2 linked regions of the Variovorax terrae genome follow. The protein of the gene in region 2 interacts with the protein of the main gene of each other region in a pairwise test. Links are inferred from orthologs where the notes say so. Each region holds a gene or a part of one and is shown on either strand. Other genes may lie near its edges. The genes, in order: MMF98_RS08420 and MMF98_RS10190.

Region 1 (3,248 bases), 390 kb from region 2 along the record:
CCGGTGGTCCTGGTCAAGTAGGCGCTCAGGGCGACGAGGTCGCCAGGCCCGCGTCCGACGTGGCGTGGCGCGGCGATGGCGGGGCCGGCAGCAGCAGCTGCGCGGCCCGTGCCACGCGCACGCAATCCTTGAGGTGCTCTTCGCCCAGGTAGCGGATGGCGGTGTAGCCGATCACGGCCGAGAGGGCCTGGCCCGCCAGCGGCACGTACTTGCTGGCCTGCTGCACCGTCAGGCGCATGCCGACGGCCTGCGCGGCCTTGAGGATGAGGTCGCGGCTGATGAACTTGCCGATCAGCACCGAGCCGACCAGGGCCGTGGCCTTCTGGATCTGCTCGCGCTTGTGGGGGGTGAGGCGGTCGATCTGGCCGGGCGTGAGGCCGAACTCGGCATTGATCTCCGGGATCAGCCGCGACAGCAGCGCGGCGTCCACGGCCCAGTCGAGCCCCGGCACCGGCAGGGTGCTCGCCACGCCGGCCACCAGGGCGCGGCGGTGCAGCAGCTTGCGGCTGCGGCGCACGGCGGCGATCAGGGCTTCATGGCCTTCGGCCAGTTGCAAAGCGGTGGGCATGAGGGGTGGCTCCTTTCGCGTTGACAGGCCACTGTAGCGCGAGTCACAGCCGCCCGGTGGAGTGGGGACTCCAGCGGCATCGGCAGGCCCTCAAGCCACGTTGGCTTGCTCGATCAGCTCGCCGAGTTCGAGCCAGCGCTCTTCCAGTGCTTGGAGCTCCTCGCCCACGGCCTTGAGCCGCTTGCCGGCTTCGGCAATGTCGGCGGGGGTGGGCGACGCCGCGAGCCTGGTTTCGAGGGCGGCTTTCTCGCTGTTCAGGGCGGCCATGCGCGCCTCAGCCTGCTCAAGCTCGCGCTTGAACGGTTTCGAGCGCTCCGCGGCCTGCTGGCGGCGCTGGGCCTCCTGCTTGCGCTGCTGAGCCGAGTTTTCAGGGGAAAAAGCGGCCGATGTCCGCGTCGGCGGCTCAACGGGCGCTACTGATTTGATAGCGGCCGGCTCGTCCTGGCGGGCCGCTTCCCGCACCGCCTCGCGGGCCTCGTCGCGCAGGCGCCGGGCCTCGTCGAGCAGGTAGCGCTGGTAGTCGTCGAGGTCGCCGTCGAAGTCCTTGACGATGCCGCGGCCGACCAGCCAGAACTCGTCGCAGACGGCGCGCAGCAGCGCGCGGTCGTGGCTGACCAGCATCAGCGTGCCTTCGAACTCGTTGAGCGCCACGCTCAGGGCTTCGCGGGTGGCCAGGTCCAGGTGGTTGGTGGGCTCGTCCAGCAGCAGCAGGTTGGGGCGCTGCCAGACCATCATGCACAGTACCAGGCGCGCCTTCTCGCCGCCGCTCATGGTGCCCACGGCCTGCTTGACCATGTCGCCGCTGAAGTTGAAGCCGCCCAGGAAGCCGCGCAGGTCCTGCTCGCGCGCCGATTCGCGCGAGGCCGGGCCGCCGGCCGCAGTCACCTCGCGCGCCAGCCGCACCATGTGCTCCAGCGGCGTGTCCTGCGGGCGCAGCACGTCGAGTTCCTGCTGCGCGAAGTAGCCGATCGACAGGCCCTTGCCCTGGGTGACGGTGCCGCTGATCAGCGGGATGTCGCCCGCGATGGTTTTCACCAGCGTGGACTTGCCCTGGCCGTTGGCGCCGAGGATGCCGATGCGCTGGCCCGCGAGCACCGAGCGGTTGATGCCGCGCACGATGACCTTGGGGGCCTCGTCCTCGACCCGGTAGCCCACGGCCGCATCGCTGATCGACAGCATCGGGTTGGGCAGGTTCAGCGGCTCCTTGAATTCGAAAGTGAAGTCGGCCTCGGCCAGCAGCGGCGCCACCTTCTCCATGCGCTCCAGCGCCTTGACGCGGCTTTGCGCCTGCTTGGCCTTGCTGGCCTTGGCCTTGAAGCGGTCAATGAACTTCTGCAGGTGGGCGATCTTGTCCTGCTGCTTGGCGAAGGCCTGCTGCTGCTGCTCCATCTGCAGCGCGCGCATGTCTTCGAACTTGCTGTAGTTGCCGCCGTAGCGCGTGAGCTTGGCGTGCTCGATGTGCAGGGTGACATCGGTTACCGCATCGAGGAACTCGCGGTCATGGCTGATCACGATCATCGTGCCCGGGTACTTCTGCAGCCAGGCTTCGAGCCAGACCAGGGCGTCGAGGTCCAGGTGGTTGGTGGGTTCGTCCAGCAGCAGCAGGTCGCTCGGGCACATCAGCGCGCGCGCGAGTTGCAGGCGCATGCGCCAGCCGCCCGAGAAGCTGTTGACGGGGAGGTCGAGCTCGTGCGGCTTGAAGCCCAGGCCCAGGATCAGCGCCTGGGCACGCGGCACGGCGTCGTGCTCGCCGGCGTCGGCCAGGTCGGTGTAGGCATGGGCCAGGGCCATGCCGACCTCGGGATCGTCAGGGTTGGCTTCATGGCTGGCCTCGACCGCGGCCAGGGCTTCGCGCAGGTCGGCCAGGCGCGTATCGCCGCCGAGCACGAAGTCGGTGGCCGAGGCCTCGGTCTCGGGCATGTTCTGCTCCACCTGCGCCATGCGCCACTGCTTGGGGATGGAGAAGTCGCCGCCGTCCTCGTGCAGCGAGCCGTTGAGCAGCGCGAACAGCGTGGACTTGCCCGCGCCGTTGCGGCCCACCAGCCCGACCTTCTCGCCGGGGTTGATGGTGACCGAGGCGCCGTCGAGCAGCACTTTGGCGCTGCGGCGCAGGATGACGTTTCTGAGGGTGATCATGGAACCAATGCAATCAAAAATTCAGGGGCGGGTTAGGCCCCAGAAACACCGCGGAACCGGCTTCGCCGGTCCGCTGGTGTTGCCCCCTGCAAGGGGGGAGGCGCAGCGCAGCGGAGCCTGGGGGTTAGCGAAGCCTTAATTCGTCGCCGCCGAACGCCACGCCCAGCGGATCGATCAGCACGCGCTTGGGGCCTTCCTCGACATGGCCGGCCACCAGGGCCGCGACGCCCAGGCCCTGCGCGATCTCGACGGCGCGCGCGGCCTGATCGGCCGCCAGGTACAGCGCGAAACCCGCGCCCATGTTGAGCGTGCCGTAGGCCTCGTGGTCGTCGAGCGCGCATTCGCGCTGCATGAAGGCCAGCACCGGCGTCTTGTCGGGCACGGCGGTGATGCGGTAGGTCAGGGCCTTGGGGTGGCGCATCAGCTTGCGCCAGCCGTGGCCGGTGACGTTGGCGCTGTAGTGCGGCACGATGCCGGCCGCGGCCAGCGCCTCGGTCACGGGCGAGTACAGCGCGGTGGGCGCCAAGAGCGCCTCGCCGTAGCT
Region 2 (3,731 bases):
TGCCTTCGGTGTCGATCTTCGCGATCAGCTGCTCGGCGACGACGGTGCCGCCATCGGCCACCACGATCTCGGCCAGCACGCCGGCGGCCGGCGCCGGCACTTCGAGCACGACCTTGTCGGTTTCGATCTCGATCAGGATTTCATCGACCGCCACGGCCTCGCCGGCCTTCTTCTTCCATTGCAGCATCGTGGCTTCGGCAACGGACTCGGACAACTGGGGAACTTTGACTTCTACGATAGCCATTTGAATTCTTTCCGTATCTGTATCTATGTGTTCTGTGTGCGGGGGCCGGCCTTACTTGGTCAGCACGAAACCCTTGAGCTTGCCGAAGGCGCCGTCCACCAGCGCCTTCTGCTGCTCCTGGTGCAGATGCGAGTAGCCGACGGCGGGCGATGCCGACGCGGCGCGGCCCGAGTAGCCGAGCTTCTGGCCTTCGAGCATGTTCTCGTGGATGTAGTGCTGCACGAAGAACCAGGCGCCCTGGTTCTGCGGCTCGTCCTGGCACCAGACCACTTCGGTGGCATTCGGATACTTCTTGAGTTCGCTCGCGAAAGCCTTGTGCGGGAACGGATAGAGCTGCTCGACGCGGATGATGGCCGTGTCGTCGAAGTCTTTTTCCTCGCGCTTCTTGGCCAGGTCGTAATAGACCTTGCCCGAGCAGGCGATGACGCGCTTGACCTTGTCGGCCTTGAGCTCCTTGTGCTCCGGAATCACGGTCTGGAAGCCGCCCTTGGTGAACTCGGACAGCGGCGAGGTCGCGTCCTTGTTGCGCAGCAGCGACTTCGGGGTCATGATGATCAGCGGCTTGCGCAGGCTGCGCACCATCTGGCGGCGCAGCACGTGGAAGATCTGGCTGGCCGTGGTGGGCTGCACCACCTGCATGTTGGTGTCGGCCGACAGCTGCATGAAGCGCTCCAGGCGCGCCGAGCTGTGCTCCGGGCCCTGGCCTTCGTAGCCGTGCGGCAGCATCAGCGTGATGCCGTTGACGCGGCCCCACTTCACCTCGCCCGAAGCGATGAACTGGTCGATCACGACCTGCGCGCCGTTGGCGAAATCGCCGAACTGCGCTTCCCAGATCACCAGCGTGTTCGGGTCGTTGGACGCGTAGCCGTACTCGAAGCCCAGCACCGCCTCTTCGGACAGGATGGAGTCGATCACGACGAACGGGGCCTGGTTGTCGGCCACGTTCTGCAGCGGTGTGTAGGTGCCGATGTCCCACTTCTCGCGCTTCTGGTCATGGATGACGGCATGGCGGTGCGTGAAGGTGCCGCGCCCGCAGTCTTCGCCCGACAGGCGCACCGGGTAGCCGCTGGCCACCAGCGAGGCGAAGGCCATGTGCTCGCCCATGCCCCAGTCCACCGGCATGTCGCCGCGGCCCATGGCCGCACGATCGTCATAGACCTTCTTGACGAGCTGGTGCGGCGTCACGGAGGCGGGAATGGTCGTGATCTTCTCGGCCAGGCGCTTCCACTCGGCCAGCGGGATCGCGGTGTCGCCCGCATCGGTCCACTTCTTGCCGAGGAACGGGCTCCAGTCGACCGCGTACTTGCTCTTGAAGTTGGTCAGCACCGGGTCCACCGTGTGCTTGCCGGCATCCATCGCGGCGCGGTAGGCCTTGACCATGTCGTCGCCCAGCGTGGCGCCCAGGCCCTGCGCGGCCAGCTTGTCGGCGTACAGCTTGCGCGTGCCGGGGTGCGCCGCGATCTTCTTGTACATCAGCGGCTGGGTCAGCGCCGGCGTGTCCTGCTCGTTGTGGCCCAGCTTGCGGAAGCAGATGATGTCGAGCACCACGTCCTTGCGGAACTCCATGCGGAACTCGAGCGCGAGCTGGGTCGCCAGCACCACCGCTTCGGGATCGTCGCCGTTGACGTGCAGCACCGGCGCCTCGATCATCTTGACCACGTCGGTGCAGTACAGCGTGGAGCGGCTGTCGCGCGGATCGGAGGTGGTGAAGCCGATCTGGTTGTTGATGACGATGTGCACCGTGCCGCCGGTGAAGTAGCCGCGCGTTTCGGCCAGCGCCAGGGTTTCCATGATCACGCCCTGGCCGGCGAAGGCGGCGTCGCCGTGCACCAACACGGGCAGCACCTGCTTGCCTTGCGGGTCGGCGCGGCGGTCCATGCGCGCGCGCACCGAGCCTTCGACCACCGGGTTCACGATTTCCAGGTGCGAGGGGTTGAAGGCCAGGCTCAGGTGCACCGGCCCGCCGCTGGTGGTGACGTCGGAGCTGAAACCCTGGTGGTACTTGACGTCGCCGCTGGGCAGCTCTTCGGGCGCCGTGTGGTCGAACTCGGCGAACAGGTCGGCGGGCATCTTGCCCAGCGAGTTCACCAGCACGTTCAGGCGGCCGCGGTGGGCCATGCCGATCACGATTTCCTGCACGCCACGGGCGCCGGCATCCTGGATCAGCTCATCCATCGAGGCGATGAAGCTCTCGCCGCCTTCGAGCGAGAAGCGCTTTTGCCCGACATACTTGGTGTGCAGGAAGCGCTCCAGGCCTTCGGCGGCCGTCAGGCGGTCCAGGATGTGCTTCTTCTTGTCGGCCGACAGGTTGGGCTTGCTGCGCACCGCCTCAAGCTTCTGCTGCCACCAGCGCTTCTGGTTCTGGTCGGTGGTGTACATGTACTCGGCACCGATGGTGCCGCAGTAGGTCTCGCGCAGCGCGTTCATCAGGTCGCGCAGGGACATGGTGTCCTTGCCGAAGAACGTGTTGCTGGTGTTGAACACGGTTTCCTGGTCGGCATCGCTGAAGCCGTAGAACGAGGGCTCCAGTTCGGGAATCTTTTCGCGCTCGGTGCGCTTGAGCGGGTCCAGGTCGGCCCAGCGCACGCCCACGTTGCGGTAGGCGGCGATCAGCTGCTGCACCGCGGTGCGCTTGCGCCCCAGCTCGGAGTCTGCGCCGCTGGCCTCCACCACGCGGGTCATGCCCTGCTTGGCGCGCTCGGCGAATGCGTTGATGACCGGCAGGTGGGGCACGTCCTTGGCATTGCTGCCGTCCACGGCGGGCACATGCTGCAGGGCGTCGAAGTAGTCGCGCCAGTTGTCGGGCACGCTGCCCGGGTTGGCTAGATAGTTCTCGTACATCTCCTCGACATACGGCGCGTTGCCGCCGAAGAGATACGAATTGCCTTGATAGGCGGTGTAGACAGAATTTGTCTCACTCATGTTGCGCTGACCTCCGTTTCCCTTCGGGAAACATTAGCTGGTTGAGAAACCTTCCGCGACACGGCTGAACCGATTGGCGGATGCGACTGTGGCTGGGGAAGGGCCTAAGTACAGGCAGGATTGTGCCACCGAATCGATGGCCACGAATGGAACGCCCGTTCGCTTTTGGTGCTGGAACGCCGGTTCCGGGCCGATCGGCGTCAGGCGGCCAGGCCCGGATTGCCGTCCACGCCCAGCAGCTGGGGATTGTTCAGCCGCAGCGGCTTGACCGTCTTGTGCGCCTTCAGCCAGGTTTCGACCACGTCCCATACCGGCGGCCCGGCGTTCTTGCTGGCTTCGTTGACCGGCGCCCAGCCTGCCACCTTGTAGGTCTTGCCGGCCTCGATCGGCTGGCCGCCCAGGCGCATGCCCTGGATGCGGGAACCCATTCTGGCGTTGGGGTCGCAGGTGTAGCTCAGGCCCCCCACGCGCACCATGTCGCCACCCTGCTGGTAGTAGGGATCGGGGTTGAAGAGGTTGTCGGCCACGTCTTCCAGAATGGTCTTGATCGTCTCGCCCGTCATGT

What was found.
Region 1: the proteins of MMF98_RS10190 (region 2) and MMF98_RS08420 interact in binary tests that used the Escherichia coli proteins (3 or more experiments, as listed by UniProt). The link is inferred for Variovorax terrae from one-to-one orthologs.

Annotation. Positions count from the first base shown.
Region 1 is NZ_JALGBI010000001.1:1,772,994-1,776,241, forward strand. What follows is about bases 182-3,118. They hold MMF98_RS08420 (ABC-F family ATP-binding cassette domain-containing protein), read right to left. Parts: upstream 2,705-3,118; coding sequence 659-2,704; downstream 182-658. Other genes in these bases: MMF98_RS08415 (hypothetical protein), read right to left, coding at 182-568; MMF98_RS08425 (AIR synthase related protein), read right to left, coding at 2,829-3,118. In the rest of the region: MMF98_RS08410 (universal stress protein), read left to right, coding at 1-21; more of MMF98_RS08415, read right to left, coding at 26-181; more of MMF98_RS08425, read right to left, coding at 3,119-3,248. UniProt on the Escherichia coli protein: Genetic data indicate it may be involved in ribosome assembly or function.
Region 2 is NZ_JALGBI010000001.1:2,158,198-2,161,928, forward strand. What follows is about bases 96-3,515. They hold MMF98_RS10190 (2-oxoglutarate dehydrogenase E1 component), read right to left. Parts: upstream 3,167-3,515; coding sequence 296-3,166; downstream 96-295. Other genes in these bases: odhB (2-oxoglutarate dehydrogenase complex dihydrolipoyllysine-residue succinyltransferase), read right to left, coding at 96-244; soxB (thiosulfohydrolase SoxB), read right to left, coding at 3,367-3,515. Also shown: more of odhB, read right to left, coding at 1-95; more of soxB, read right to left, coding at 3,516-3,731. UniProt on the Escherichia coli protein: E1 component of the 2-oxoglutarate dehydrogenase (OGDH) complex which catalyzes the decarboxylation of 2-oxoglutarate, the first step in the conversion of 2-oxoglutarate to succinyl-CoA and CO(2).